Regions from separate parts of the Salicibibacter cibarius genome, predicted to be linked through region 1. Evidence: riboswitches for the same ligand, from Rfam matches in the RefSeq annotation. Region 1 holds a riboswitch; each other region holds the start of a gene.
The links. A riboswitch is a leader RNA that binds a small molecule or an ion and turns the genes downstream of it on or off. The one in region 1 is predicted to bind S-adenosylmethionine.
Positions count from the first base shown of each region.

Region 1 (8,119 bases):
GATTTTTAGCTCCGAAAGTTGAGTTAAAAACATGAAAATGCTTCCGCGAAGGCAGTGCTCTTTAGCGGAAGCATTTCTCGTTGGCAGGGATAATTGAAGGGTCTTTACCCCTCGGACGGAAAACGAACTGCTCTGAAGAAACAAGAAAGACAAAGTAATCCCTCAAACGAAGGTCAAACTGCTCTGAGAGGAACAAGGGAAGCCAAGTAATCCCTCAAACAGAGGTCGAGCTGTTCCGAGAGGAACAAGAAAGACAAAGTAATCCTTCAAGCGGAGGTTAAACTGCTCCGAGAGGAACAAGGGAAGTCAAGTAATCCCTTAAACAGAGGTCGAGCTGTTCCGAGAGGAACAAGAAAGACAAAGTAATCCTTCAAGCGGAGGTTAAACTGCTCCGAGAGGAACAAGGGAAGTCAAGTAATCCCTTAAACAGAGGTCAAGCTGCTCCGAAAGGAACAAGGGAAGCCAAGTATCCCCGTCCGTTCCTTTCGGGGGCGATGACACATGAGCTTTGTCCTTCTTAGGGGGATATGGATATGGTGGGGCAGGAAGTCGTAAAAGTCGGACGATGACCACAAGGAGAAATGAACATGAATTTTCATCGTAAACCAACGACGTTTGTTGAGCATGTGACCATTAAAGTTGAAAATTTGGCACGTTCCATCCAATTTTATAAAGAAATCATCGGCTTTAAAATCCTGGTACAAACAAAAACAACCGCTCAGTTAACGGCTGATGGAAAAACCAGTCTCGTGTCCATCGAACAACTTGAAGAAGCCGTGCCAGAGCCGAGCAGAACGACAGGGTTGTATCACTTTGCATTACTTTTACCTCGGCGTGCCGATTTAGCGAATATCATTAACTATTTTATCGAAAAAGGCGTCCGTGTTGGATCCTCGGACCATTGGGTCAGTGAATCCCTTTATTTATCGGATCCGGATGGCAATGGGATCGAAATTTATGCAGACCGCGATTCATCGACATGGGAATGGGAAAATGGGCAAGTCGCGATGGCCGTTGATCCGCTGAATGTCCCGGGTATTCTTTCCGAAAAGAAAGAAGGGGAGTCATGGGAAGGGCTGCCTGCCGGCACTGTTATGGGCCATATCCATTTACACGTCGCGGATCTGCAAGAGACGATGATATTTTACACCGAAGGGCTTGGTTTTGACGTCGTTTCCAAACTGGGAGATCAAGCCCTTTTCATCTCCAGTGGCCACTACCATCACCATATTGGCTTGAATACTTGGGCTGGTGTTGGCGCGCCCGCGCCACCGGATCATAGTTCCGGCTTGAAATTTTTTACAATAAATTTGCCGAATGAAGCAACGAGGGAACGCGTCGTGGCGAATGTTGAGAAGACCGGTGTCACTGTGGCAAAAGAAAACGGCGTTTTTGTCACGATGGATCCTTCCGGGAATCGTATTCACTTAAAGGTTTGAATGCTCCCGCTCTTGAACAACATCATTCCCCTTCAAAATCTACGATTTAGTGGGGGTTAGGCGCTCTTTTTTAGTTTCTTGTTCGTAATAAAAAAGATTTCTAAAAAGACTAGATTTAGGAACAAACGTTTGATATAATGAATTTATCGTATAAAGCAACGCCCAACAAGAGGCATGGACTTTATATTCGCTCTTTGATAATTGGATATATGAGGTTGTGTCGAAAAAAGCGTTCGACATGTAAAATATCCGGCGTTTAAAATCCTTGTTAGAAATAACGAGGTTCGCATTATAGACAAAAGTTTCTATGCTGCGAATAAGGACATTTCGGAACTTGTCTTCATTCATTAGCTTAAATCTGGCGTAGGTCTTCTCGAAGGGAATGACAATGCGAGATATTGAGCTGTATTTAAGATAAGGGATGCTCCATCAAAATCTTTGATTTAGGTGGAGAGGTTCAAACCGTCTGACATCTTTATCAGCCGAAAACGCATCGATATCAGCGGAATTTTGCAATATATCAGCCAAAACAAACGGTTTATCAGCCATTTAGAAAAATTCACTCCGGGTCCACGCGAATGAGGAACATTGTTAGCAACGGATAAATGAATGCCGGGATCAAGCCCAGATAAAAGGTGAACAGCGGTTCTGATAGTAAATTATTGGAAAAGCCATAAACAAGCATAGCAAGTGAAAAACTTACCGTCACATAAAATATCAACCGACTCAAGTTAACCAGTGCTTTGTCAAGCTCATTTTCCCGATAACAGTGGGGGCAAATGAGCTTGGTGTCTTTAAATCGTTTTTTGGCCCGTGTTCGATATGGAATTTTTTCCTCGCAATAATTGCAATATAAACCGGCCACACACGCTCACCCCTGTGATTCAAAAGAATTGTCAAATAGCCGCGCGGTCACATCTCGAATTAACCCGGGCAGCACCTGGAAGCTAAATGGTTTATAAAGACGCTCGCTCCATTGATGGGCGTCTTTGCCATAGACGCCCATGTTGAGCGCGGGGATGTTCAGTTTGCGTATTTCATCGACGGGGATTCCATAATCCTCGTCCCAACGCGGGAAGTTATCAATAAGTGCCGCTAGCTCGTCGTCGCTTTCATGGATAGCGAGGTAGCTACTGTCGGAGATAAAAGGAAAAAATCGACGTATTCGATAGTTTTCGCCGCTTGCTTTTGCAGATGCGTCGAGTGTATCGCTGAGCGCTTCCAATACGCGTGCATGATGTTGATTGCCTTCTTCCAAGTGATTATGAGGGAGAAACGGCGGTGCGAAGAAAAGAACCACCCTTGGTTTCCGCGCCGGATCCAGTGCTTGCAAAGCTTCCGCGATCTTGAAAAAGCGCTCGCGGACATCGAGATGCGCGAACGTTTGCGATGTCTGTTCCATTACATCAGTAACCGGCGCGTTCATCGCCCGCAAATATTTTTTAAAATCATGGAATGTAATGACTTCGATCGACCAATCGAGTGTTTTCGGCTCGCGACCCATCCGTTTCATATAATCGAGATAGCGTCCTTCATACGCAACCCTTACCATTTCTGCCGAAGTTCTTGCGATGTGTAATAATTCAACAGTTGCTTCATCTACGTTGCGTTCATATAGGCAAAAATTAAAATACATGTAAGCGCTCGTTGCCGTTTGTACGTCGTACGTTTGCTTGTTATCACGTTGATACAAGCACGTTGGCGGTAAAATAAATTCATCGTCAAGGTGCTCAGTGATCCGGATATTATTATGAAGCTCGAGATTGAGTTGAGAAGCGAGTGATGTCGGATTCAATCCCGTCAGCGTATCACCGACGTGGCTTTCTTTACCGGCGATATAAAAACAAGGCAGGATTTTTCCACACGCGCCCGTGTACATGTAACGTGTATTATCCCCCTCATATTCTGGGGCGATATAATCGTCGTTGATGGCAGCGATGTAGCGGAGCCCTTTTTCTGTTTGTAGATGTCGAAGCTCTGTAACGGCTGCCGTCATGCCCGCGTGCTCGCTTTCTTCGTCAGCGCTGATGAGCAGGAGTATATTGCCGTATGGACGCTCGTCTTCCGCGTATCGAAGCAGGTTTACGAGATGAACGGCAATTCCGCTTTTCATGTCCGTCGCGCCTCGCCCGAACAACCACTCGCCGGATGCGGCATCTTCCCGTATTTCTGTATTATTTGTTTCTTCGGAAAAATAGGCGAGCAATGCCTTCGGATCGAATGCTTGCGCACTTAAAGAGCCGTAATCTTCAATGCCCACCGTGTCATAATGGGCGTGATAAATAATCGTATCTTTTGCATGCGCCGTCCCCGGCAAAAAAGCGAAAACATTTCTGCGTTCATCATTTGGAATCGTTTGTAGCCAGACGTGTTCCGGGTGTTTTTGGAAGTATGGGAACGAACGAATAAGCTTATGTATATAATTGGGTATTTCGATTTCCCCCATGCCTCCGTTCGTGCTATCCATGGAGACGAGCGTCGTCGTTAACCATTCGGCCTGTGCCTCTTCACGCAAAGATGATAGCTGCTCGTACATCGTGCAAAACTCCTCTCGATGACTTTTCTACATCTTATTGTAACGTGGCAATTTTGATAATAATAGTTTTTCGTGTGGTGCCAAATAAAGGAGGCGCGCCAGAAATTCGTTTCCCCGACGGCGCCTTCTATTTCTTTTTCAGGAAAAACACGACCGCTGCTGCTATTATCAGTAAAGGTACCAGTACAGGGGATAAACCGATCATGACTACGACCAAACCGGAAAAAAAGGAAACCAGCACATTGATTGTATCCGTGAAAAGGCTGGTTGCTTGCCCCCATGTATTCAATGATTGTCGGTCTTGTAAGGTGGATGCAGCCATCTCTTGCATGTCAATGTTCACCGTAGAATAGGCGACGTTATTTTCCAAATAATTCATGCGCCCCTCGATTTGTTCGATTTCTTCTTGGGTGGTAGCCAGGTCATCGGAAATATCAAGGAGATCTTCCGTGTTTTCTGCCTCTTCCATAAACGTCAGTAGACGCTCTTCCACAGTTTCCTGGGATTGGAGGCGTGATTCCAAGTCAACATATTCTTCTGTGACATCATCTCCGTAAGTGGAACGTTCCAACACTTCTGTCCCCATGGCTTCCAATTCATCCAGAAATGGAGTGAAGTTTTCTTGAGGAATCCGTACGGAAAACGTCCCACTCTGATTTTCATTATCATGGTCATGGACAGTAGATTCAACGACGTAGCCGTCCATGTGTTCCACGTGCTCTTCAATTTGACGTTGGGCCTCATTGAATTCATCCACTTCAATAGCGATGTCTCCATTGTAAATAATCATTTGGTCGGACATATCAACGTCTGTTATATCTTCCGAGCCGTCGCCCGTTTCTTCATCACTCGTTGCAACCTCGCCTTCGGAATCTCCCGCGTCGTCTGCTTCTTCCACTGCAATTTCGGCTTCATCATCACTATGCGTGTCCGCTCGCTCCTGTTGAGCCGTTTCATCATCATTGCATCCCGCGGTTACGATCACTACAAGAAAAATCAATGAATAATAAAAGATTCGGCTACCGATAATGCCCCTCCCCTTTGTGTATCTTTTCTAACTTAGACGCATGGCAAGTGTTTAATGTTACAAAATATTGAACTAATGCGGGAAACCACAGTCGTTGACAGCCTGTAAAGCCGGTGCTAAAATAAATGCATTCATAGACTGCTATTCTTATCTGGAGAGGTGGAGGGACTGGCCCGATGAAGCCCGGCAACCGGTAATGGCGATTACAAAGGTGCCAATTCCTGCAAGGTGTTCATCCTTGGAAGATGAGACAGAAATGATGCGTAACCTTTCTGCTCATCGTAGGGCAAAAGGTTTATTTTTTTGATGAAAAAATACTGAACTTATCAGGATAGTAGAGATAAAAAGAAAGGAGGTTCATTCGCTGATACATCTGAATAACGTCTCGAAAACGTTTCAATTAAAAGGACAATCCATCGAAGCGGTAAAAGAGATTAATCTGGATATTGAAAAGGGAGAGGTTTTCGGAATTGTTGGTTACAGCGGTGCAGGGAAAAGCACACTCGTACGTCTCTTTAATCGACTGGAAACGCCCACGAACGGCACTTTAAAAATTGCAGATCGTGAAATGTTGCATCTATCCAATCGGGACTTGAGGGGCGCAAGACAAGAAATCAGCATGATCTTTCAACATTTTAACCTCTTGTGGTCTCGAACCGTTCGTGAAAACATTGCTTTCCCCCTTGAAGTTGCCGGTGTTTCAAAATCAAAACGCTACGAGCGTGTGGAAGAGTTGATCGAACTCGTTGGTTTAAAAGGACGGGAAGCATCTTATCCTTCGCAACTGAGCGGCGGGCAGAAACAACGGGTCGGTATCGCCCGAGCACTCGCCAATGAGCCGAAAGTGCTTTTGTGTGATGAGGCGACTTCCGCACTTGATCCGCGAACGACCGGAGCGATTCTCGATTTGCTCCACGATATTAATCAAAAATTAGGGCTCACGATTGTCATCATCACCCATGAAATGCAAGTGGTTCAAAAAATTTGTTCGCGTGTTGCTGTTATGGAGGGTGGCAGGATTGTTGAGCTAGGCAATGTATTGGATGTCTTTCGGCATCCTCAACAAGAGATTACGAAAACATTCGTGAAACAAGTCACCGACCCGGAAGATTCCAATGAAGCCATTGAAGAGCAGCTCAAGCGGGAAAAGGGTACCGTCATTCGCTTGACGTTTGTCGGGAACGATGCAGAAAAACCGGTCGTATCCGAATTGATCCGCTCGTTTGGCGTAACGGTGAATATTTTGCAAGGAAATATTGCCAAAACACAACACGGGAGTTATGGCAGTTTGTACGTTTCCATCGAAGGGGATGAAGCGCAACTGAAAGAAGCTATTCAATTTCTTCACGGCCACCGGGTGGAAGCAGAGGTGATTGCCGATGCTTGAAAACGTTGATTGGGGAAACATGCTGGAAGCCACGTGGGAGACCCTCTATATGAGTGGGATCGCGATCGTGTTTACTTTTTTCCTTGGCATTATACTCGGGCTCATTCTTTTCTTATCTTCAAAAGGACAACTTTGGGAAAATAACACTGTAAACATTGTCACTACTGGATTTGTGAATATTTTCCGTTCCGTGCCATTCATCATTTTAATTATTTTGCTCATTCCGTTTACGAATGTGGTGATGGGAACAATGCTTGGACCGAACGCTGCTTTACCAGCACTCGTGATCGGTTCCGCGGCCTTTTATGCCCGCCTAGTGGAAATCGGTTTGCGTGAGGTGGATAAAGGTGTCGTGGAGGCGGCCAGATCGATGGGCGCGAACCAAAGGCAAATCATCTTCAAAGTGTTTATTCCGGAATCGTTGCCTGCGCTCGTGTCCGGCGTTACGGTCACCGCGATATTGCTCGTCAGCTATACGGCGATGGCTGGTGTCATCGGCGCCGGTGGTTTAGGGGATCTGGCGTTTCGTGACGGTTTTCAGCGCAATAGCACGGATGTGACGATCGTTGCGACGATCATCATCTCAGTCATCGTTTTTATTATTCAAGGCATCGGGGATGTCGTCACGCGTAAAATTGATAAAAGATAACAAAAGGGGAGAATCAAATTGAATAAGTTTTATAAACTGATTGCTTTAGGAACATTGACAACCGCCCTTGTCGCCTGCGGGGCAGATGAGGAAGACGGCGATGAAGCGGAAGAAGGTGAAAACACCGAAGCCGCGGATGATGAAGAACCATCTGAATTAGTCGTTGGTGCCACAAACGTCCCTCACGCTGAAATTCTTGAGTTTGCGGAAGACCTTCTCGAAGAAGAGGGGGTTGATATGCAAATCGAAACGTTCAATGATTATGTCATTCCTAACGAAGCGTTGGATAACGGTGATTTAGATGCTAATTTTTATCAACATATCCCGTTTCTTGAAGATCACATTGACGAGTTCGGGTTTGATTTCGTTGATGTTGGCGGTGTTCATATCGAGCCGATCGGCGTATACAGCCAAGATTACGACAGTCTCGATGAATTGCCGGAAGGCGCGACCATCCTTATGAGTGATTCCGTTGCGGATCATGGCCGTGTCTTGACGATGTTCGAAGAGGAAGGCTTGATCGAATTGGCGGAAGGGGAAGGGGTCGAAGCGACGTTGGACGATATTGAAGAAAACCCCCATGACTTCGAGTTCGAGGCGCAGTATGAACCGGCTTTGTTACCGCAGGCTTATGAAAATGGGGAAGGAGACGCAGTTTTGATTAATTCCAACTTTGCCATCGACCATGACTTGTTACCCCTTGAAGATTCGATCGCATCAGAATCAGCGGATGCCGATAACCCGTATGTAAATGTCGTTGTGGTAAATAGCGAGGATGAAGACGATGAAGACATCGCCACCCTCATGGACGTTTTACAATCGCCGGAAGTTCAGGATTATATGGAAGAAGAGTATGATGGAGCAGTCGTTCCCGTTGAAGAATAATTGTTTAAAGCGCCCCCTCAAAGGAGTATCTCATTGAGGGAGGCGCTTTTTTTAAAATGTATTTTTTTCCTTTTCCTGCACATCCTAAGCGGAACGACTTTCGCAAAAGGGAGATGAGCAGATGGCACAAGGAGACTCATTCATTGAGGAAGCTTTGCAGGAATATAAAGATGGGATGAACTATTTATCGGGGCAA
Region 1 is NZ_CP054705.1:3,856,671-3,864,789, reverse strand. It holds gene HUG15_RS23425 (hypothetical protein) at 1-2, shown strand, start outside; gene HUG15_RS19470 (VOC family protein) at 588-1,439, shown strand; gene HUG15_RS19465 (hypothetical protein) at 1,999-2,304, opposite strand; gene HUG15_RS19460 (M20/M25/M40 family metallo-hydrolase) at 2,311-3,975, opposite strand; gene HUG15_RS19455 (DUF4349 domain-containing protein) at 4,103-4,960, opposite strand; SAM riboswitch class I at 5,147-5,254, shown strand; gene HUG15_RS19450 (methionine ABC transporter ATP-binding protein) at 5,367-6,389, shown strand; gene HUG15_RS19445 (methionine ABC transporter permease) at 6,382-7,038, shown strand; gene HUG15_RS19440 (MetQ/NlpA family ABC transporter substrate-binding protein) at 7,057-7,923, shown strand; gene HUG15_RS19435 (carboxymuconolactone decarboxylase family protein) at 8,045-8,119, shown strand, end outside.

Region 2 (8,119 bases), 130 kb from region 1:
ATTTTGAACGCGCGCGTAAAGCGGGAGTAAGCGGCTATTTGTTAAAAGATAGTCCGAGCGAGGATCTGGCAAACGCTATCCGGACCATTATGTCCGGCAGAAAAATATATGCACCGGAACTTGTAGACATGGCTTATGACAATGAAAATCCATTAACAGAGCGCGAAACACAAGTGATCCAACTGATTGCCGACGGCAAAAACACAAAGGAAATCGCACATCAGCTTTCGATTACGAGCGGCACTGTCCGCAATTACGTTTCCGTTATCTTGGATAAGCTCGATGTGAGCAATCGGATCGAAGCAATTGCCCGGTTTAAAGAGAAGGGTTGGTTTAAATAAGACGCAAGGATTTATGAAACAGTTCTTCCATGAGAATCGGGGTATTTACATCCCTTTTGTACACAGGGTATAATTAACGCGTATGTTGCAATTAAAATGGGATGTGTGTAGGTATGCCTAATATTGGAGATAGAGTGAAAAAATAGCTGGACAAAGGCCTGTCATTATCAGAGGTCTCGGAACGTTCGGGAGTGGCGAAATCGTATCTAAGCTCACTAGAGCGCTCTCTTCAGTCGAACCCTTCCATTGATCCCGTTCAGAAAATTGCCGATGTTCTAGGTGTATCCCTCGAAACATTAATTGTAGAGCATCAACCGATTACCGATGAACCGTTAGATCCCGAATGGTTAAAACTAGCGCAAGAAGCGATGAATTCGGGAATTAGCAAACCTAAGGGATTACATTGAATTAACAAAATGGAAAAAACGAAAACGAACAATAGAGGTAAAAAGAGTGCTGCACTCCAACACGGCACTCTTTTTTATGTATTACATATATCCTCACAACCGCCCCAGCCGTTGCCAAATAAAATAAAGCATAAAACGAAAAACCTCTTCCCGCTCCGGCTCACTGAAAATTTCGTGGTATAGTCCGCGCCATTCACGCAAAGCACGATCCTCAAGCCGCAACCGGTTGAACCATTCATGCGTTACCCGCTTATCAACGAGATAATCTTCCCCCGATTGCAAGGTGAGCAACGGGACGTTCGGAAATTGGTAGGCATGTTCCAAACTCGTCTTCATCGCTTTCGCCAACTCTTGATACCAACGGACGGTTACATGATGAACGTACAATTCATCTTTTAACAACTCTCTTTTCGTTTCTTCGTCTCGAGTCACTTGCTCCACACGGATCCCGGTTTTCATGCTAAACGTTGGGATAACTTTGTGCAAGCCTCTGGCAAGCAATGTCGACCCTTTCTTCGGCGGATCATAGAGATGCAAACATGGCGAAGACAATATCACACCTCGAACAGGCAGTTGTTTTTCCATCATTGTTCGGATAACACCAAGGCCTCCAAGGCTATGCCCGAAAAGAAAGACGGGCAAATTGTAAACGGCTGCTTCTTTATACCAATGATGAATGGAATCAATATATTGGTTAAAATGGTCAATATGCCCTCTTTTGCCTCGTGTCCTTCCGAAACCGGGAAGATCCCCTGCAACGACATGAAAATGTTCTTTGTTTAATCGTTCAATGAGCCATTGATAGCGACCATAATGTTCCCCTGCTCCGTGAACGATAACAATGACACCGATCGGATTCTCACATTTCCATATTCGCATAATTGTTCTCCCTCCCTTGAATCAAAACATTCCCTTCCCTTATTACACCATATGTCGACAGCTTTTTCACGCCAAAAAATATGTGAAAGGTATGTATTTTCCATTTCTGATATAATCAACTGAAGGGGGAAACCCTTCTCACACATAGCAAAGGAGGCAAGCATAATGATCATCTATCCGTATGATGATAGACTCCCCGAAATTGCAAAAAGCTGTTATATCGCCGATGGTGTTGTCGTCACCGGCGATGTATCGATTGGGAGTGACAGCAGCATATGGTTTCACACGGTGATTCGGGGCGATGTCGCCCCAACCGTTATTGGCGATCGCGTCAATATACAGGATCAATGCATGCTTCATCAAAGTCCTGCACAACCTTTAACTATTGAAGATGATGTTTCCGCCGGGCATCAAGTTGTGTTACACGGATGCACGATCCGGCAAAAAGCATTGATCGGCATGAAAGCAACAGTGCTCGATGGTGCCGAAGTTGGTGAAGAAGCGTTTGTCGCCGCAGGCGCACTCGTCACACCCGGAACGAAAATCCCGCCGCGCACACTCGCGATGGGAAGCCCGGCACGAGTCGTTCGTGACCTAAATGAGGATGATCTCGAGGAAATGAAACGTGTGCGCGAAGCATACGTAGCGCGCGGGAAAACCTATGCAAAAGCATCAAGGCAAACGTAAAAAAATACATAGAAAAGAGGGTAACAGATGACGACATTCCAAGAGCAAATCGAAAGCTATGCAGATATCGCTTTAAACGTCGGCGTTAACATTCAAAAAGGGCAAACACTCTTCATACGTTCGCCATTGTTTGCCGCTGATTTCGTTCGCATCGTGGCGAAAAAAGCATACGAAGCAGGCGCAAAACACGTTCGTGTCGATTGGAGCGATGAAGAACTTACACGCTTAAAATTTGAGCTTGCTCCCGAAGAAGCGTTTTCCGAATTTCCGGACTGGCACGCGCGGGCAATGGAAGAGGAAGCGGAAAATAACGCCGCTTTTTTAACCATTACCGGCGGTGATCCCGACTTGCTGAAAGGGATTGACCCTGAAAGAGTTTCTACTGCCAATAAAACGAGCGGGAAAGCGATGGAAGGGTTTCGGAGCTACATTCAATCGGACAAAGTGAGTTGGTCCATCGTTGCCGTGCCTTCCGTAAAATGGGCAGAAAGAGTATTTCCGGAAGCTGAAGGGGAAGAGGCCGTCTCCAAACTCTGGCAAGCGATATTTGACGCAACCCGGGTGAACGAACCCGACGCTGTTACTGCTTGGCAGGAGCATCTGAAAACGTTGGACGAAAAAATGGAAGCCCTAAACACTAAACATTTCCACGCTCTGCACTATACAGCGGAAGGAACCGATTTGACGATTGAACTCCCTGAAACGCACCTCTGGGCGTCCGGTGGAAGCGTCAGCAAAGCAGGCGTAAACTTCGTCGCCAACATCCCGACCGAAGAAGTTTTTACTGCCGCTAAGAAAAAAGGCGTAAACGGAAAAGTTTCCAGTAAAAAACCACTCAACTATGGGGGAACCTTGATCAGCGACTTTACGTTAACGTTTGAAAACGGGAAAGTGATCGATTTTGAAGCAAAAGAAGGCGAAGAAACGTTGCAACGATTGCTGGAAGGCGATGACGGTGCTTCTTATATCGGAGAAGTTGCCCTTGTCCCACACCGTTCCCCCATTTCAGACACAAACATTATTTTCTTTAACACGCTGTTCGATGAGAATGCCTCCAATCATCTCGCTTTAGGGAGTGCCTACGCGTTCAACATTGAAGGCGGCAAGGACATGGAAAAAGAAGAATTGGAGGAAAAGGGCCTAAATACAAGCATCACCCATGTTGATTTTATGGTCGGAGATGCGGATATGGACATCGACGGCATTCATAAAGACGGCACACAAGAGCCCGTTTTCCGAAACGGGGACTGGGCCTTTTAGAAAAACTTGACTTATCGCCAAGGATGGCGAAAGTCAAAGTCTTTTCTGATAGTGTTAATAGCCAAAAAACACCGTTGGAACGAAACGTTCTCAACGGTATTTTTTCGCTTATTTCGCTTCCGCCACAAAAGCATCTTCTTTAAGCAACGCGGCTTTATCGGTACGCTCCCAAGGAAGATCAACATCCGTTCGTCCAAAATGGCCGTAAGCAGCGGTCTTACCATATATTGGACGCCGCAAACCTAGCATATGAATGATACCGGCCGGACGAAGATCAAAATGTTTCTCCACGAGTTGCAAAAGAATGCTCTCTTTCACTTTACCGGTTCCAAACGTATCAATGGAAATGGAAACCGGGCGGGCGACGCCGATCGCGTAAGCAATTTGCACTTCACATTTTTTTGCAAGTCCGGCGGCAACAATATTTTTCGCGACATACCTGGCTGCATAGGAAGCAGAGCGATCCACTTTTGTCGCGTCTTTCCCGGAAAAAGCACCTCCGCCATGGCGCGCGATGCCGCCATACGTATCTACGATGATTTTCCTGCCAGTAAGCCCTGCATCTCCTTGCGGACCGCCAATCACAAATCGGCCGGTCGGATTAATAAAAATATTGGTTGCTTCGTCAATCAAATGCTCCGGAACCACTTCCAAGATAACGTTGGCCATTATTTCTTTTTCAAGCTTCGCCATCGTCACTTCCGATTGATGCTGTGCGGAAATAACGATCGTATCGACACGCAGCGGCCGGTTCCCTTCATCGTATTCAATTGTTACCTGCGTCTTTCCATCCGGACGCAAAAAAGGAATCGTCCCGTCTTTTCGCACTTTTGACAGACGCCGGGCCAATTGGTGCGCCAAAAAAATCGGTAATGGCATATACTCTTCGGTTTCATCATCGGCATAACCAAACATTAAGCCTTGGTCTCCGGCACCGATTGCCTCAATTTCTTCCTCGGACATTTTGCCTTCCCGAGATTCCAAAGCAGTGTTAACCCCTTGGGCAATATCGGGCGATTGTTCATCAATTGCGGTCATCACTGCACACGTGTCGGCATCAAGTCCGAATTTTGCACGTGTATAACCGATATCTTTCAACGTATCCCTAGTAACCTTGGAAATATCGACATAGGTCGTCGTCGTAATCTCCCCTGTCACCAGGATCATTCCTGTATTTGCCACCGTCTCACAAGCAACGCGGGCATTTGGGTCTTTTTTTAATATTTCATCCAGAATCCGATCGGAAATCTGGTCACAAATTTTATCCGGATGGCCTTCCGTAACTGATTCAGACGTAAAAAGTCTGCGTCCATTCGCTTCCATCGTGCCTCCTCCTTCGATGATCTGTTCTATATGTGTAGTGGATGGATTTAAAAAAACCCCTGATTCCCGAGGGAAAAGGGGTCATCGTTCATCACCTTTTTCGCCTCTTATCTTGCAAAGCAGTGATCGCTTTGCCAGGTTGGCACCTTTCCCCGCCGGGGATGGTTGCTGGGCTTCCAAGGGCCTGTCCCTCCACCTACTCTTGATAAGAGCGTACCTTAATACCAGCCGCATCAAAGTCGCAATCATTATTTCCATATGATTTTAACACAGTCATGTCGAGAAATAAAGATATGGGATTAAGCTGTCAGGATAAACTCAAAGTACAACAATTTATTAATCGAAATAAGCTTCGTCTTTCCACTTAGTCATCCCCAAACTTTGATTCACTTGTTCCTCTCAGCATAGCTTGACCTCCGTTTGAGGGATTACTTTGGTTCACTTGTTCCTCTCAGTGTAGCCCGGCATCCGTTTGAGGGATTACTTTGGTTCACTTGTTCCTCTCAGCGTAGCTTGACTTCCGTTTGAGGGATTACTTTGGTTCACTTGTTCCTCTCAGCGTAGCCCGGCATCCGTTTGAGGGATTACTTTGGTTCACTTGTTCCTCTCAGCGTAGCTTGACTTCCGTTTGAGGGATTACTTTGGTTCACTTGTTCCTCTCAGCGTAGCCCGGCATCCGTTTGGGGGATTACTTGTGACCAGAATGTCCCCACCAAACGAAGATAGCGCTATTTCGAAAGGGCTCGGAAGCGAGATGTAATCCCCAAAATGAGGGAATAGATATTTTTGCGTCTCCGGCTCATCGACACAGTGCTTGTAGACGAGACCTTCATTAAGGTGTGCCAAAGAATGCGTGAATTTGATCGTCATCGGAAACACTATGGAGACCGAAAGGTACATGTTCATCTGTGTAGGGCTTCATAAACGGGGCATGGCGATCGAAAAACATTGTGTCATACGTGTTCGGGCACAGCACCATACACGATTCATGGTGACCGAAACGAACGACGAAACAGGATTTCGAACTCCGAGAAAGTGCTCCACACACACGTGACAACCTCGTCTGATTGATTTTCAAATTCCCAAGTAACATTTCATTCGCAGACACAAATTTTTTACATAAAAATAGTATAGACTATATGATAAAATGTGTTATACTAATTGCATCTAATCTTAATTACATGCCCTCAGCTTAGCACAGAAAGGATTTTGCCGATTATGAGTACCGTTTCATTTGTATCAGCCTTAGATCATCTTTTAAACCAAAGACAGGCCGAATTCGATCTTCCCGAGCCTAGATTAGTGGAAAGGGCACTTGCACGCGATGAGGGCATTCTCACGAAAGCCGGTGCTTTTGCGGCGACGACGGGGGCATATACCGGCCGCTCTCCTAAAGATAAATTTATCGTCGATGAACCTTCGATCCACGAAGACATCGACTGGGGACCGGTAAATGCGCCGATTGACCGTGACGTGTTTTCTGCGCTTTATCGCAAGGTGCTTCATTATCTTGGGCAACAAGAAGCGATTTTTGTTACCCACGGCTATGCCGGAAAAGATCAAAGTTATCGTTTGCCGCTCAAAGTTGTTAATGAATATGCGTGGCACAATTTATTTGCCCGTCAATTGTTTATTCGTCCGGAAATCGGTGAAGATCCCGCTGCAGAGGATAGCTTCACCATCGTCTCCGCCCCCGGATTCAAAGCAGATCCAAACGTAGATGGAACCCGGTCTGAAGCATTCGTTCTTATTTCTTTTGAAGAAAAAGTGATTCTCATAGGCGGTACGGAATATGCCGGCGAAATGAAAAAATCAATTTTTTCCGTGATGAATTATCTTTTGCCTGCACGGGAAGTGATGCCGATGCATTGCTCGGCCAATACCGGAAAAGAAGGGGATGTCGCCCTATTTTTCGGTTTATCAGGAACAGGGAAAACAACGCTTTCCGCTGATCCCAATCGCTTTCTGATCGGAGATGACGAACACGGCTGGTCCGAAAACGGTATTTTTAACATTGAAGGAGGCTGTTATGCAAAGACCATCAAGCTCTCCGAGGAAAAAGAACCGGACATCTACCATGCCATCCGTTTTGGAGCGGTCTTGGAGAACGTCGTCGTGGACGAAGACACGCGTATGCCGGATTATGATGACACGTATTACACAGAAAACACACGCGCTGCTTACCCGATTGAGCACATCGACAATATGCTTCCGCAGGGAAAAGCAGGCCATCCGAACACGATCATTTTCCTTACGGCTGACGCATTCGGCGTGCTCCCTCCAATCAGCAAATTGACGAAAGAGCAAGCAATGTACCATTTTCTGAGTGGTTACACGAGTAAGCTCGCGGGTACGGAACGGGGCATTACCGAACCGGAAGCCACATTCTCCAGTTGCTTTGGCGCACCGTTTTTGCCACGTCACGCATCTGTATACGCAGAAATGCTTGGCGAAAAAATCGATACACATGACGCCAACGTTTTCCTTATCAACACCGGATGGACCGGCGGGAGCTATGGAACGAGCGAGCGCATCGATTTGGCGTACACGAGAGCAATGGTGCAAGCGGCGCTTGAGGGAGAACTAAATCAGGTAGAATCCGTTATGGATCCTATTTTCGGCCTCCATGTTCCCACTCGCTGCCCGGGTGTTCCCGACAACGTTTTACAACAACGTGAAACATGGAATGACCTGGAAGAGTACGAGCGAAAAGCAAAAGAGCTGGCCGCGAAATTCCACCGCAATTTTGAACGATTTACACATGTCCCGGAAAACATCCGAAATGCCGGGCCGCTTGTTTAAAACCGTGCGAAAGGTTTTTGCCTTTCCTCGGTTTTTTCTTTTATCCTTTTAACTTCTCCGATATTACAGGTTTTGAGGGAAAAATTTTCGGCAGCCCTTACATAATGATAATAGTAAATGCATTTAATGCATTTAATGCACTTTAAGTTATAGAAGTGTGGTCTAACTCGGAGCAGCCGTCAAGGCCGAGAATCTAATGAAATGAAAATCTTCTGTCATCAATTGACCGGTTCGGATGACTAGTATATTCAATATGGGAGAAGATCACAAACAAAGCACGTTCTGCTTGGAAGTAAAAGTAACTGCGGATTAAATCTACACAGAAAGTTAGAGTGGCTAGCAAACTTGGAGGCCAAAAGACTTTAAAACTGTTTACAAGGGAAAATGTGACGCGCCACCTTGTAAGTTAGTGGGAAAGGG
Region 2 is NZ_CP054705.1:3,728,989-3,737,107, forward strand. It holds gene HUG15_RS18800 (response regulator transcription factor) at 1-341, shown strand, start outside; gene HUG15_RS18805 (helix-turn-helix domain-containing protein) at 533-748, shown strand; gene HUG15_RS18810 (alpha/beta hydrolase) at 842-1,627, opposite strand; gene HUG15_RS18815 (gamma carbonic anhydrase) at 1,796-2,314, shown strand; gene HUG15_RS18820 (aminopeptidase) at 2,342-3,574, shown strand; gene metK (methionine adenosyltransferase) at 3,683-4,897, opposite strand; SAM riboswitch class I at 5,002-5,109, opposite strand; gene pckA (phosphoenolpyruvate carboxykinase (ATP)) at 6,116-7,699, shown strand.
Region 2: another riboswitch for S-adenosylmethionine. It lies ahead of metK (methionine adenosyltransferase); the one in region 1 lies ahead of HUG15_RS19450 (methionine ABC transporter ATP-binding protein).

Region 3 (8,119 bases), 1.8 Mb from region 1:
CATTACGAAATCAGCACCGGCCACGATTTTTTTCTCCAACCGTTTCACGGCTTTTTCCATGGAACTTACATTTGGGTTGAAAGCGGCACCGACGGTAAACTGCGTTTGTAACCCTAACGGGCGCCCGGATTGGCTGAAACCTTCATTCATGGACTTAATTAACCGGATGAGGTCAAAAGAGGTAAGGTCATATACTGACGTGGCTCCCGGAAAATCCCCCACCTTCGTCGGGTCGCCGGTTACCGCGAGCACATCTCTGATTCCCAAAGCATGTAATCCAAGCAAGTGCGATTGCATGCCGATTAAATTCCGATCCCGGCAGGCAATATGTAGCAAAGGATGAGCGCCTGCCTGTTGCTTGATTAACGTGGACGCGGCAAGGTTATCGATACGTGAAGTGGCCAAGGAATTATCCGCGAGCGTAACCGCATCGGCCCCTGCTTCGTGGAGCGCCTTCGCCCCTTGTATAAATGTATCGATTTTCGTCAGTGACTTGGGCGGATCAAGTTCCACGATAATGGAAGGATCCTCTTTATCCAGTTGAATGGTATTTCCGACTTCCGCCGAAGCTTGTTCGCGCACCGTTGACCCTTTCGCACGCGCCTTTACAATAGGAGCTTGGTGTTGCAATTTATCCTTAAAGGAACGGATATGTTCCGGCGTTGTGCCACAGCAACCGCCCAGTAAGCGCACCCCTTGATTCCGAAACTCCTCTGCTTGGTTTTTAAAATAATCCGGGTTTGACTGGTAAACGAGACGGCCATCTTGAATGCCTGGCAAGCTCGCATTCGGATAGGCGGAGAGATACGTCCCTTCCGGAACGGAAACTTCTTCCAATGATGCAATCGTTTGGGCAGGACCCATCCGGCAATTAATCCCAACAACGTCCGCACCTTCATTCAACAAGCGCAAGAGAGCATCATTGATGGGAATCCCTCCGTGCAAAACACCCACATCTCCTAATGAAACGTTCCCGATCACCGGCATGTCCGGCGATAACCGTTTAATGATCCGCACCGCTTGAATAAGTTCGTGTAGATCATAGTACGTCTCCAAAAGGATGACATCTGGATCCTCGGCCATAAGCGCTTCAGCTTGTGATTGGGTCGCTTTCTTTATGTCTTGATTGGTGAAAGAACTTGCTCTTCCATCACGAATCCCGCCGATGGTCCCTGCTACATATACTTCTTTCTTGCCGTTCGCCGCCTCTTTTGCCAGGCGCACTCCCAGGGTATTAATTCGAGCTGCTTCCTGTCCCAATCCATAATTATCCAATTTAAGCTGATTAGCTGCATACGTGTTCGATTGAATAACATTTGCGCCCGCTTCAATATATTCTTGATGTGCGGATACAACCATATCTTCTGCGCGGCGATTGGCATCTTCGATCGAACCGCTATACCCCCGGTTGTACAACAAAGTACCGATCGCCCCATCTCCGATTAAAATCTCATCTTTCAATTTTTCCAGAAACTTCACCTTCATCCCTCTCTCTCTTTTCGCCATGGCTATACTTGGATCGCGCGTCCAGCTTCCTGTAGGGCCCATTCAATATCGGCAATGATATCTTCGTGATTTTCAATGCCGCAAGATAAACGCATTAATTCATTCGTCACGCCGTTTTTAATCCGAACGTTTTCGGGAATATCCGCGTGGGTTTGAACACTCGGATACGTCATTAAACTTTCGACGCCGCCCAGACTTTCGGCAAATGTGACGAGCCGCAAATGGCGAAGCAATGGGTCGACGAGCTTCTCGTCCTGAACTTTAAACGAAAGCATTCCTCCTTTGCCCGTATAGAGGACTTCCGTGATAAGCGGATGTTTTTTTAACATTTCACAAACCGCGCGGGCATTTTGTTGATGTTTTTCCATTCTTAGCGCCAGCGTTTTCATTCCGCGAAGTAGCAGCCAGGAGTCAAAAGCTCCGAGTGTCATCCCAATCCCATTTTGAATATTGAAAAGACGCTCCCCTAACGCTTCATCATCAGTAACGACGAGCCCTGCCACGATATCATTATGGCCGCCCAAATATTTAGTGGCGCTATGAATCACAATATCCGCGCCAAATTCAATAGGCCTTTGCAATAACGGGGTGTAAAACGTGTTGTCAACAATCATGAGCAAATTATGTTCCTCGGCTATTTGACTGAGTGCATCTAAATCCGCTTCCTGCATTAGAGGATTTGTCGGCGTTTCAATAAACAACGCTTTCGTATTCTTTTCAATCATTTGCTCAACGGATTGCAAGTCTCGCGGGTCAACATAATGAACGTCGACCCCCCATTGCGGCCAGTATTGGCGAAACAATCGGTATGTGCCGCCATACAAATCCATGGAAGCGATGATTTCGTCTCCTTGAGAAAACAAACTGAGCACAGCTTGAATCGCCGCCATACCGGAACTGCAGGCAAAGCCATGCCTTCCCCCTTCCAATTCGGCGATCGCCTCTTCAAGCACCTCACGCGTAGGGTTTCCGGTACGGGCATAATCATAGCCTGTTGATTCACCGACACCCGTATGCTCAAAAGCCGTGCTCATGTAAATCGGCGCATTGACGGCACCGGTACGTTCATCTCTGCGGTTGCCTGATTGCACAAGCTTTGTCTCCTTCGTATATGTCCTCTCCATCATCCCTTCTCCTTTCCCAGCTACTGCACATGTAAGTTTAGAAAAAATAAAAAATGCCCTCTTCTTGTGTATCGAATAAGAAGAAAGCATTGCCACCGATGAATGCATCTTCTTATCGCCCGGAACCACCGTTCCGAAGGAAGTAGCACCTGACTCCGGGGAGCTGGTTGCTGAGACATCTTTGGACCTTTCCCTCCGTCTCTCTTGATAAGAACATTATTATTATTTTACTGTCTCATTATTGTACAGGAATTTCCGTCATGTGTGAACCTCTTCAACTAAATCAAAGATTTTGATGGAGCATCCCTTATCTTAAATACGGCACAAACAAAAGCGGTTAAGCCACCTTCGGCGACTCTAATGCTTTCGTAAGGCTAATTAATGAAGATAAGGTTGTATATGTCCTTTTTGCCAAACCAGGAACTTTTGCCTGAAGGGACAACCATCGCTTTTCAGAAATGGTTTTTTGAATGCCACGAACAAAATATCGTGCGCCGATATTATATGACCCCGATAAATCGGCATGATAGACTTTGCCTGTTGTAAACGTGGCAAGGTCTTTTTTGCCATTGCGTTCCACTTTTCCGGAACCATCAAATGCCAATTTACTCGTATTACGAGCATTCACTCTTAATATGCGCATACTAAGATAGTGCGCCATCTCCGTTACCTTGTTTTGAGAATCCCTTTCTTTCGCCAGTAACGGAGCTTAAAACGAAGTTTTTTCGCGCCCCAATACCCTTTCACCGTCTTCATTTTGTCCAGGAATTCGAATACAATGACATCGCAATTGTTTTCACTTGCAAATGTCACTATTTTCTGCGACGTATCATTCACGATGTGTTTTTGAACCCCATTGATTTTTCTCCAAAAATTCGGCGCTACAATCCAACCAGACGTCCGTTGTGCTTTACGTAGTTTGTTCGTCAACGTATATAACCGGTCTTTTTTCTTTTAGCTGGTTAATAAACTCCCGAGCCAAGACAGTGCCGTTTACATCCATGACGGAACAAACTGCAGAGTTGTTAATCCCTAAGTCTACTGCGCATACTTTTTGGTCAATAATTTTGGTTTTATTTAATGCCACTTTTGATTGATAGCTGAAGTTAAGGAAATACTTCTTCCCGACCTTAACAAGTGTAGGATTGTTTTCTCTCCAAATCCCAAACCCCACGTTTATATAGGTCTTGTTCCTTAAATGCGATATCAATCCATACCCAATCATTGTTATGAAATATTTTGATTTGGGCCGTGTCTCTGATGTTCTCTCAAACATATTTCCTCGATAAAACACCGGAAACGCCTTCTGTTTTAATTGCAACCTCGGAGGACTCTTTTTAAAATTTCTCCCTTCAGAAAGAGCGATTGCCTTCTCTTCGGAAATACGAAGGAAACTTATAAAACCGAACATTAAACGCCCGGCACTTCGGAGAAGGGTTTGATTTAGTCGTATGAATGAGTTTTTCCACCGCAACAGTGATAGACTTCGTCGTCATCTCACCAAGAGTATCGAATCCTTTTTCTATGACTTCGATTATAAAAGCCAGTGCGTCGTTGTAGATATCTAGTGTTGCATCGAAGATGCGTGAATGGTTTGTAATCTTGTGTGACAAAGTTCTAACTCTATTCATCACCAAACCCTCCTTCCGATAGTTTTCCAAGGTCATATACATCAGAAACATTTGTTTGCTTTTTATTCTACGTTATCTTTTATGTAAAGTCTAATTCTACACTTGGTCATCAGATAGTTACTTCCCCTCTTTCGAAATAATTTTAAGAACAAGACCTTAGCGCCTAACCCCCGCTAAATCGTAGATTTTGAAGGGGAATGCGGCGCTAACTTTTTTGTTCAAGAGGCGCGGATGTAGCTTTAGTAGGGGAGGGTTACTCCGGAGATGCTTCTACGACAAAATCATCTTCATTGCCGCATACGCACCGCTTAAACCCTGTCTCATATTGCCCGTTCCCTTTTTGGCGGCCTCGCAAGATGTATTTCTCGCCGCAATCCTGGCAACGGATTACGATGCGGTACCTTGTATCCGTCGTCACTGCCGCTTCCCTCCTTCACACCGGGATGGAGTTTCACTTGTTGAACGCTTCCTGGAGGTCCGTAACACCGGTTTCCAAAAGCACATGCAGCTTTATCTTTGCTTTTCGGCTACTATAATCCTTCCCTAAAATAACCCCATGATTCATCAGATCGTACGTGCTTCCTTCATATTCATATGCTGGATAGACCTCGCCTTCATTTGCGCTCGTCGTAATCACAATCGGGACCCGGGCATTCGCGATCACCGGCATAAAAGCCGGCGGAACTTGTCCTCTTCCTAACCCTTCAAGGACGATCCCATGCGTCGCCCCCGTTTCCAGCAAAAGCCGTAGCAATGATGGCGACGAACCTAAATGGGCTTTAATAATTTCAACCTGAGACCCGGAGTATCCTATCTTTGTTTTCGGTATATAAATATCGCGATAAAGCGGCCTTTGATAAAGATTGACGCGGTCATTGTCAATCAAGCCAAAGTATCCGTATCCAGGTGCATGAAACCCTTGTACATTAGAAGCATGCGTTTTTTGTACATATTTCGCAGAAAAAATATGATCATTAAAAACGACAACCGAACCGAGCTGGGCAGTATGTTCGTCGGCAGCGGCTATCATGGCATTTCGCAAATTAACAAACGCATCGCTGCCCACTTGGTCCGGTCCTCGCATGGAACCTGTAACGACAAGAGGTTTTTCGTTCTCCACCGTCAAATCGAGAAAATAGGCGACTTCTTCCAACGTATCCGTCCCGGAAGTAACGACCGCACCATCGATTCCTTCTTGTCGCAACAAATCTTCAATATATGCCTTTAATTGCCATAAATCTTCATACCCGAGATGGATGGACGGTTTGTTAAACAACGAAACAATCTCCAACTCAAAAGGGACGTCACACATATCGACGAGCTCTTCACCGCTTTTTTCTCCGGCACGCAAGCGTCCTCCGTCTGTTTTTTTGCTCGCGATCGTCCCCCCGGTCGTGATCAATGCAATCTTTTTCATCGCTTGAATCCCCTTACGTCCGCTTTACATTTTCGGCGTTTGCAATTGCCGCCGCAATCCGATAACCGTGAAATCTTCCCGTTTCAATAAAAATCTCATTCGCATTATTGCCGGCTGCCAACACACCGGCGACAAAAAGACCAGGGACATCTGTTTCGAAGCTTTCCGGTTCATAAACGGGTCTTCCCGTATCTCTGTCAATTCCCACACCGGCAGCTGTTAAAAACGGATGATCAGGGTGATAACCGATCATCGCGAACACGAAATCGGCATCCAGTTCATTTTCCCAGCCATCTTTTTCAAAATAAACGCTCGTCTCGGTTATCCGGGTAATCGTTGCACCGAATACCATCCGTATGCTTTCTTTTCGGACAAGCCCTTCGAATTCAGGCAAAATCCACGGCTTAATGCTTGATGAATATGTCTCTCCCCGATATAGAACGGTGACGTTTGCACCTGCTTTTTCCAGCTCCAATGTAGCATCAACCGCTGAATTTTTCCCTCCGATCACGACAACATTTTGTCCATGGAAAGGGTGGGATTCTTTAAAATAATGATACACATGGGGGAGGTTCTCCCCTTCACAGCCAAGTTCATTCGGATGATCATAATAGCCTGTCGCCATAATAACATAGTCGGCTTGATAGGCTTTATTTTCCCCTTTAGCTGTTGTTTCCGCCACAAACGTCCCGTCCTCCGTTTTGCGAACATTTTCTACGGTTTCATACGTGTGGATACGCAATTGTTTTCGTTCGACGACTTCTCGGTAGTAAGCGAGTGCCTCGCTCCGCCTAGGTTTACGGTCTACCGTAATAAAAGGAACATCCCCGATTTCCAGTTTATTGGCAGTGCTGAAAAAGGTTTGATGCGTCGGATAGTGATAAATGGCGGAAACGATATTTCCTTTTTCAATGATAAGGGGATCATATCCTTTTTCCTTGCAAGCGATCGCGGCCGCCAGTCCACATGGACCGGCGCCAATGATTAGAATTTTCTCTTGTATCAACTGCTATTCCTCCAACTTTAACGCTTTCCAAAACCGGGTGGACCTATACATCCAGACATCGGAAGCCGGAAATCGGATGAAAGTCAATTTCATAGAAACTCTATATACTTTTTCGATATCATGCATCCGACCTCTGGCTTCTGATTTCTGTTATCCGGGTACCGACCCCTGGCACACCCGATTGCGACGCACAGAATGTGCTAGTGTCGGCGTTGTCACAGGACATGACGGTTTTAGCCGACCTCCTTATCAGAGGGAAAAACCGCCCCCTAATGGAAGTTTCACTTTATACCCATCCGCGCAAACAGCTTGCGACCGCCAATTTTTGAATGCCGATCATTTGGGCAGCTTCATGCATATTCACATCATGGTTGTAAGATGCATCAACAATGAATGTCAATGCCCGTTCCAACATCTCTTCCAATTTGTTATGCACTTCTTCTGTCCAAATGTTTTTTTGGACGCCTTCCAAATAAGAGACGGCAGTGTTGGCGGCACCCGTCAAGAGGACAGGGATCACGCATGTCCCACGTTGATGCAAACGCTCACTTGCTTCTCCCGTTATCTTTCCCTTACCGGCTTCGATAAAAATACTTGCTTTTATTGCTTCAACGTCTTGGGTCGTTAGCTTCTTTTGATCTCCGGAAGAATCAACGATCAGATCGCAATCCTTAGCGAGCAGCTCATGTTTGGAAATCGATTTTTTAAAAACGTTCGTTACCATGCCAAAGCTATCGCGGCGATCCATTAAGTCACCCACATCAAGCCCCTCAGGATCGTAAAGCGCGCCGTGGCCGTCGGAGATGCCGACGATCGTTACTCCGGCATCGTTCAATGTATTAGCAACATAAGTCCCGACATTTCCGAACCCTTGAATAATGGCGCAGGTCTTTTCCAACGGAAGCTTCTTTCGCTTGGCCGCTGACTTGGCTATGATCGAGATGCCCTTCCCAACAGCCGCTTCCCGCCCGAGTGACCCGTCCAAAATCAACGGATTTCCGCTAATAAACCCGGGGGAGTGATCCGTTTTTAACCGGCTGCATTCATCGAGTATCCACGCCATGATTTGTGTATTGGTTACGCCATCGGGAGCAATGACATCTTTTGTCGGGTCGATAAAAGAGACAATGGCCCGAATGTACCCGCGGCTCAATGCTTCAAGTTCACGAAAGGATAATTCCATTGGATTGCAAACGATTGCGCCACTCGCGCCTCCATATGGAATATCGATGACTCCCGCTTGCAGCGACGTCCAAATCGCCTGTGCCTGAACATCTTTTTCCGTCACTTCGGGATGAAGCCGCACCCCTCCGATCCCCGGCCCAATCGCATCATTATGTTGGACACGGAAACCGGTGAAGATCTTGGTCTCACCGCTATCCAGTTTTATGGGAATCCGAACGGCGAGCGTCCGGAGCGGTTCTTTAAGCAACGC
Region 3 is NZ_CP054705.1:2,050,757-2,058,875, reverse strand. It holds gene HUG15_RS10815 (bifunctional homocysteine S-methyltransferase/methylenetetrahydrofolate reductase) at 1-1,479, opposite strand, end outside; gene HUG15_RS10810 (methionine biosynthesis PLP-dependent protein) at 1,509-2,633, opposite strand; SAM riboswitch class I at 2,740-2,844, opposite strand; gene HUG15_RS23045 (hypothetical protein) at 2,968-3,291, opposite strand; gene HUG15_RS23040 (hypothetical protein) at 3,541-3,924, opposite strand; gene HUG15_RS23035 (hypothetical protein) at 3,983-4,261, opposite strand; gene HUG15_RS10800 (hypothetical protein) at 4,515-4,679, opposite strand; gene HUG15_RS10795 (asparaginase) at 4,713-5,678, opposite strand; gene HUG15_RS10790 (YpdA family putative bacillithiol disulfide reductase) at 5,692-6,684, opposite strand; gene HUG15_RS10785 (Glu/Leu/Phe/Val family dehydrogenase) at 6,971-8,119, opposite strand, start outside.
Region 3: another riboswitch for S-adenosylmethionine. It lies ahead of HUG15_RS10810 (methionine biosynthesis PLP-dependent protein); the one in region 1 lies ahead of HUG15_RS19450 (methionine ABC transporter ATP-binding protein).

Region 4 (8,119 bases), 1.6 Mb from region 1:
GCAGGGATTCTAAAATTAAAAAAGCAATACCCTGCCGTGTACAATTATTTTAAGTCCAGATGGGACGAGTTATTTGCCGAAACCACCAAGCATTTTAACCGGGAAAGAAAAAGGGCGCTTAAAAAACTGAAGTTGTGAAAAGCAAGGCTTAGGTTATTTTTCTTAAAAACGGAGGAGTACAATGGCTAATACACACGTTTGGCGGGAGGTCTTGGCGGTATTGGAACGAAACCTTTCAAAGCCGGCTTTTCAAACATGGTTGCAGGGTACGACGTTGGAGATCACGAATCATGTGTGGACGATTATGGCAGCGAATGAGTTTGCGGCAGATTGGTTGGAAGACCGTTACGGGAAAGTGATATCCGAGGCAATCCAGGCTGTACACGGAGAGAAGCCAACAATACAATTCAGTTATGATGAACGGAAAGAGGAAGCGCGGGTGGGCGCTGTCGGCACGAACGAGCGACAAGTCACGGAAGGTCGCCTTCAATATATGGAAGAAGAAATGATGGCTATGAGAAAACAAATCCATCGCTTAGAAACAGAGCTAGCTGCTATCAAAAACAGTTAATGGAGAAGGAATAAACGATGAATCTGGGAATTTTGGAACAAATGCCAACCCCAAAAGGTAAGACAGCAGAAGATATCGTCGAAGAGACGCTTTCCTTCGGCCAATACGCGGAGCAACTTGGATACGAACGTTTTTGGTTTGCCGAACATCACGCGACGAAGGGGATGGCATCTAGTTCTCCGGAAATTATGATGGCGGCTTTGGCGAGCCGTACGACGCGTTTGCACGTGGGTAGCGGCGGTATTTTGCTTCCGCAATATAGCGCTTATAAAGTCGCCTCCCAACTCCTGCAATTGCAAGCACTTTTCCCGGGAAGGATTGAAGCGGGCGTGGGACGCTCACCCGGAGGTGGCGAACGGGTTCGATCTGCGCTCGCCGATGGGAAAGAGAATCAGTTAAATGCGTATCCGGAAAAATTGGAAGCTCTCGCTGGATATGTCCGTGGCCAATCGCCACAGGGCGTACGAGCAACACCGAGAACGGAGGCAGCGCCACCAGTTTATTCTCTTGGTCTCGGGGAAAATAGTGCAGAAATCGCCGCCCGTCTCGGTATAGGTTATGTGTACGGGCATTTTATCGATCCCTCGCGCGGAGAAGCAGCCCACGAGGTTTACCGGCAACAATTCACACTTGGCAGCTTGACTGCCCCGCACGCGTTAACCGCTGTTTTCGTCATTTGCGGAGAATCAGACGCACATGCAGAAAAACTAGCCACGAGCCAGGATATGTGGTTGTTGCGAACGGAAAAAGGGTTGGATAGCCGTGTGCCGACCGTAGAAGAGGCGAAAGCGGCTAAAAAAACGGAACGGGATCAACAAAAAATCAGGGAAAATCGCAGGCGTATGATCATTGGCGGTCCGGACACGGTACGGGAACAATTAAGCTATCTTACGGAGCGCTATCACAATGACAAATGGCTGATTCTGACGAATATTCACGACGTCAACGAGAAGCGTCGGTCGTTCGAACGGATCATCTCTCTTTTTTGATCTATGCAAATGACATAGAACCTGATAGACTATTATTCAGAGTTAAATAATTGGTTTTTCTTATAAAGAGAAGCAGAGGGACTGGCCCGCTGACGCTTCAGCAACCCCACGATGGTGGAAGGTGCTAATGCCAGGAAGATAAGAGGATCGCGGCTATAGCCCTCTTTTCTTCGGAAGAGAGGGTTTATTTTTATTAAAGGAGTTTTGGGAAAGATGGCAGAATTGACAGCAAAGCACGCGCCATATCGTGCAGACCATGTAGGGAGCATTCTACGGACTGAGCGTTTGAAGCAAGCGAGGGAAGATCGTGTAGCCGGCGCGATTACGGCTGAACAATTGCGCGAGGTCGAGGATGAAGAAATTTACGCGATTGTGGAAAAACAAAAAGAAGCGGGGCTTACGGCTATTACGGATGGGGAATTCCGCCGCGCCTGGTGGCATCTCGATTTCCTCGAAGGGCTTGACGGGGTGGAAGGATACGAAGCGGAACATGGCTATAAATTTAAAGGTGTGGAAACGAAGCCTTGGCTCGTACGAATCATCGGAGAGCTTGATTTTCCGGAAGATCATCCATTCCTCGAACATTTTCGCTACTTAAAAAGCATCGTCGGCGAAGATCACGTGGCCAAACAAACGATTCCGAGTCCAAGCATGCTTTACGCGGATCATCATTTTGTATCCGGTGTTTATGAGGATCGCGAACGTTTTCGCAAAGATCTCGCGGCCGCATACAAAAAAGCTGTTCATGCTTTTTACGATGCCGGGTGTCGTTACTTGCAATTCGATGATGTTGGTTGGGCGATTCTTATTCCGACCGAAGATGACACGGAAGAGCAAAAACAAGACAAACGAAATAAGCAACAGTGGTATAAAGAGATTATTAATGAGGCGCTTTCGGATCGCCCGGATGATTTAACGGTGACAATGCACATTTGCCGTGGGAATTTCCGTTCCACTTGGTCCATGAGTGGGGCTTATGATCCGGTTGCAAAGACGGTTTTCCAGGAAGTTGAAGTCGATGGTCTTTTTCTGGAATACGATGATGAGCGCTCCGGTTCGTTTGAAGCTTTGCAATATGTAAATCGTGATGACTTAAAAATTGTGCTCGGCATCGTAACATCAAAAACAGGTGAACTTGAAGATAAAGAGGCGTTGAAAAGCCGTATTCGTGAAGCTGAAAAGTATGTACCGCTTGAACAGTTGGCGATCAGTCCCCAATGTGGCTTTGCTTCCACAGAAGAAGGGAATGTTTTATCGGAAGAAGCGCAATGGGCAAAACTGCGCCATATTAAAGAAGTTGCGGACGAGGTTTGGGAAGAGAGCTAAATGGTGGACGAGTAGGGTTGATTTTCTAAAAGAGGATCAGCCTTTTTTCAGACAAATAAAAGAAAACAGCGAGGCTGTCCGATCAGAGGGCTATATCGGACAGTTTCGCTAGATAAAGGTATGGACGTGTCCGGGGAGGAACAAGAGAAGCCAAGTAATCCCTCAACCGGAGGTCGAATTGCTCCGAGAGGAACAAGAGAAGCCAAGTAATCCCTCAGCCGGGTGTCGAGCTGCTCCGAGAGGAACAAGAGAAGCCAAGTAATCCCTCAACCGAATGTCGAGCTGCTCCGAGTGGGACAAGAGAAGCCAAGTAATCCCTCAACCGAATGTCGAGCTGCTCCGAGAGGAACAAGAGAAGCCAAGTAATCCCTCAGCCGGATGTCGAGCTGCTCCGAGTGGGACAAAAAGAATCGTTTTACTGGGAGATGTAAAATCAACGATGTCACTGTGTCATGTCCGGTTTTTTTCTATGCATCGTCGCTTGTTCATAAGCAAAAGCAATCTGAAATAATGTTTCTTCTGAAAACGCCTGTCCCGTAAACGTAATCCCGAAGGGTCGTCCATTTTCATGGTAACCGGCAGGAATGGCGATGGACGGCAGTCCGGCGCGGGCAGCAACATCATAACTACTCGAACTTGGAAAAAGGATAGCATCCAAGTTTTGATTGAATAAAACATTTTCCAGGCTTTGCGGGTCGTCCAAGCCTTCGTCACGGAGTTTCTGAGTGAGATAGCTCACGTTTGATAAACTGTTTTCGACCGACGTTCGAACTCTAAGACGATCATAGCCATATTTATGCAAGTGGGCATGATCCTCATAGGATTGCAAAAACTCGTCAAAGGAACGAAAACCCGTGGAAGGATACGCTCTGGCAAAAAAATTGTTTAGGGAATGTCGGCATTCATAGCTGACAACAGCATCACTATCCCCGCGGTTAATCGCTGGGATCGATACTGGGTCAACCAACGTCACCCCAAGATCTTTTAATGTGACAATCGTTTCTTCATAAAGGGTAAGGTCAATTTGATCGCTCATGCCCGGTTGATAGTCGCGAAAAATACCGATCCGTTTGCCTTGCACACCGTCCTTGCGAAGACCTTCTACATAATTTGGTATCATAAACGGTTGTGTTTTTGTCTCTTCGTCTTGAGGATCCTTGCCCGCGATCGTTTCTAAAAGACGTGCGGCATCCGTCACTGTTTGCGTCATCGGCCCGGCAGTATCTTGTGCATAGGACAAAGGGATGGTTCCCGTGCGGCTGACAAGCCCGATGGTCGGCCTGACCGTCACAAGAGAATTTCGTGTCGCGGGATTTAGCAACGAACCGGATGTATCTGTTCCAATGCTTACGGTTGCAAAATTTGCCGCGACTGCTGCCGCGCTACCCGTGCTCGATCCGCCGACATCAAATTGGGTTCCGTATGGACAGAGGACATATCCGCCCCTTGAACTATAGTTTTCCGGCATGTTAGTGCCGATGCGATGAGCGAGTTCAGTCATATTTGTTTTGCCGAGAATGATCGCGCCGGCATCCCGTAGTTGTTTGACGAGAAACGCATCCTCGTTTGAGCGCCAATTTTCAAGCGTTATTGAACCGGCGGGTGTAGGCAATTTATCGGCGGTTCCGATATTTTCTTTTAAAAGAATCGGGATGCCGTGTAGCGCGCCTTTTCGACCATGTTGTTCCCGATCTTTATCCAGTGCTTTGGCGATCGGAATGGCGTCGGGGTTGATGTCGGAGACAGCATTGATATAAGGGCCATCCTGATCCCAGATTGAAATACGGTTTAAGTAATACAGAATAAGGTTTTTCGCTGTAAGTGTGCCTTCATCATAAGCTTGGTGAATTTCGGCGATGGTCGTTTCTTCATGCCAATAGTCAGCCATTAAGGTAGATTGCATCGATAACCTCCGGATTTTTTGATACATTCATATCTTACCACTATGAAAGCAATGGATACATGCATCTTATTTTTTTATATAATTGCGATGTGTACCAATTGTGGTATACTGATACAAACATTATTTTTTCAATATTTCTTAGAAGGAGAATAGGGGGTAAAAAAAGAAATGAAGAAAAATTTCTGGTTATCCGGGGTTTTGGGTGTTTCTTTACTGGCTGTTGCCGCGTGCGGTACGGATGATACCGAAGAGGACGCTGACGATGGCGATGACACGGATGACGTTGAGGCAGAAGACGAAGACGGTGAAGACGAAGATGAGGAAGCTGCCGAGGATGATGGGGATGAAAATGGCGGAAACGGTTCTGTAGAAGGAGAAACATTTACGGTTGCGACCGACAACAACTTCGTGCCGTTTGCGTTCACTGATTTGGAAACGGATGAATTGACCGGATTTGATATTGAATTGATGAATGCCATTTCAGAAGAAGTAGGATTCGATATTGAGTATGAACCGGTGGATTTTGCAGCCTCGCTTTCAGGTATTCAATCTGGCTCATATGACGCGGCAATTAACGCCATGTCGATTACGGAAGAACGGGAAGAAACCGTTGACTTCTCTGATCCGTATTACTTTGACGCCGGGATTATTTTAGCGGTTGCTGAAGGAAACGATGAGATCCAATCGCTCGAGGATGCTGAGGAACAAGGGGCGACGATCAGTACACGACAAGGGTCCACGAGCCAAGAGTATCTCGAAGATAATATTGATGGCATTGAGATCGAAGCTTTTCCGGAAATCACCGAAGCTTATGAAGCTGTGATCGGAGGTCATGTGGACGCTGTATTGTATGATGAACCGAACGTTCTTTATCATACAGAGGATCTGGCAGAGGGCCAAATGGTGACGGTAGGCGAAACCTTACTGGCAGATGACTATGGCATCGGCATGCCGCAAGATCATGAACTCGTTGATCCGGTGAATGAAGCTTTGGAGACACTGAAAGAAAACGGAACGTACGATGATATTTATGAAGATTACTTTGGGGAACGCCCTGAAGGGACATAAACCCGGGGTGAAAAAGGGCTGCTCATGCAGGTGTCTAGCATGGGCAGCCTTATCCATCTTACGTTTTTCAAAAGGAGTCCGTTATGAATCTATCACCTGAAGCATTTGTTGAAGTTACCCCTTACTTACTTACGGGACTGTGGTACACATTAATCATCACGATTATCGGTGTGTTAATCGGTTGTGTGATCGGCACCATTTTTGGAATTATGCGATTATCAACGAATTGGTTCATCAAAACGGTCGCGTCGATCTATGTGGAAGTTGTAAGAGGCACCCCATTACTTGCGCAGATCTTTTTTATTCATTTTGGGATTCCCGCACTTTTCAATTTTAATTTTGACGCGTTAATTACCGCTTTTGGCGTGATCGCGATTAACTCGGGGGCGTATTTGGCAGAGATTGTCCGAGGCGGTGTACAGTCCGTGGATAAGGGACAATTGGAAGCCGGCCGTTCGCTCGGGTTAAACGCACGGCAAACAATGCGCCACATTATTTGGCCGCAAGCAATAAAAATAATGATACCGCCTTTCGGAAACCAATTTATCATAAGCTTAAAAGATACATCTTTACTGTCGGCCATCGCGGTGACGGAATTAATGTATCAAGGCCAAACGTACGCTAGCATCACGTTCGCCAGTTTTGAAACCTATTTAATGGTTTGCGTATTTTACCTCATGATTACCATTCCGGCATCTTTATTGTTACGTTTCACAGAACGGAGGCTTGACCATTCATGATTAAGGTGAAGGATTTACATAAATCGTTTGGAAAAAACGAGGTGTTGACCGGTATTACAACGGAGATTGATGCTCAGGAAGTGGTTTGTGTCATCGGGCCGTCTGGCTCCGGAAAAAGTACATTTTTGCGCTGTTTAAATCGCCTTGAGGAGATTACTGCAGGAGAAGTGATGATTGACGGGGTGAACATTGCCGATCCGAAAACGGATATTAATGCCGTTCGCCAAGAGGTAGGGATGGTTTTCCAACATTTTAATCTCTTTCCCCATAAAACCGTCCGCGACAATGTGATGTTGGCACCGCGTAAATTAAAAGGGGAGAGCACGCAAGAAGTTCGTGCTCGCTCCTTGAATTTGTTAGAAAAAGTTGGACTTGCCGATAAAGCGAATGCATATCCTTCCAGCCTCTCGGGAGGGCAAAAACAGCGGGTCGCCATAGCCCGTGCGTTAGCAATGAATCCGAAAGTGATGCTTTTCGATGAACCGACGTCCGCCCTTGACCCGGAACTTGTCGGTGATGTGCTCGCCGTTATGAAGGACCTGGCCAATGAAGGAATGACGATGGTTGTCGTCACACATGAAATGGGTTTTGCAAAGGAAGTAGGCGACCGCGTATTCTTTATGGATGAGGGGAAGATGGTTGAGGAAGGCACGCCGACGCAAGTGTTTGATGAAACGACGCATGAACGTACGAGAGAGTTTTTGAGTAAGATTTTATAAGTGAAAAAATGCCCCGGCAAGGTAAAAATAAACGTTGCAAGGGGCATTCGTTCCAATATAAATGTTGCCGTTTATGCTTAACCGCATAAATCCATACTAAGTTATGCTCTTCATCCACCCGATAAATGAGAATAACCTGGTATAACCCTAACCTTGTTTGATACCCTTCCCAACGACCAAAGGGAATAGGTTTGGCTGTCAAATAGGGAAACGATCCAATGAATCTCTGTAGATTTTCATCTTCACATCAGAGGTATATGGGATCATTCCAGCAAGCTCATCAAGGGCTGTATATGTCCATCTGACTCTATACGTGTTGACTCGCGCTCATGTTTCCGAATGGCTTGCTCTAAAATCTCCAAGCCCTCCTCACCAGTGTAAGTTCGACCGGCATTAATATCTTCGTGACTTCCTTCCATTTGGCGAATAACATTGGGATCTTTAGCTAATTCAGAGGGATTAAAACCAGACTGGTCACCATCCTCAATTTTCACTGAAACATTGAATTCACTCTCGATAAGTGCTACAAGATCACTTATCTCAAGTATTTGTTTATCCTCCAATTTTTGATATAATTGGTCTTTTGTCATAAATGACATACCGCTCACCATCCTCAAGTGTAAGTATATCATATTTTATTTCAAGCTAGTAAAGGAGTGACCCCTGAACATGCCGGGATCACTTCTGCTAATGACTGTTTATTCGGCAAACAACCCGCCATAATCAGCAACTTTATCCCGCCAAACCGTGTGATAATGCGGGTTGTCGGGATGGCTTTCCCCTTCCCGGGATGTTAGTTCAAT
Region 4 is NZ_CP054705.1:911,218-919,336, forward strand. It holds gene HUG15_RS04635 (DnaJ domain-containing protein) at 1-138, shown strand, start outside; gene HUG15_RS04640 (DnaA N-terminal domain-containing protein) at 182-571, shown strand; gene HUG15_RS04645 (LLM class flavin-dependent oxidoreductase) at 589-1,560, shown strand; SAM riboswitch class I at 1,618-1,705, shown strand; gene HUG15_RS04650 (5-methyltetrahydropteroyltriglutamate--homocysteine S-methyltransferase) at 1,774-2,886, shown strand; gene HUG15_RS04655 (amidase family protein) at 3,329-4,789, opposite strand; gene HUG15_RS04660 (transporter substrate-binding domain-containing protein) at 4,958-5,857, shown strand; gene HUG15_RS04665 (amino acid ABC transporter permease) at 5,941-6,597, shown strand; gene HUG15_RS04670 (amino acid ABC transporter ATP-binding protein) at 6,594-7,316, shown strand; gene HUG15_RS04675 (hypothetical protein) at 7,580-7,915, opposite strand; gene HUG15_RS04680 (DUF3500 domain-containing protein) at 8,015-8,119, opposite strand, start outside.
Region 4: another riboswitch for S-adenosylmethionine. It lies ahead of HUG15_RS04650 (5-methyltetrahydropteroyltriglutamate--homocysteine S-methyltransferase); the one in region 1 lies ahead of HUG15_RS19450 (methionine ABC transporter ATP-binding protein).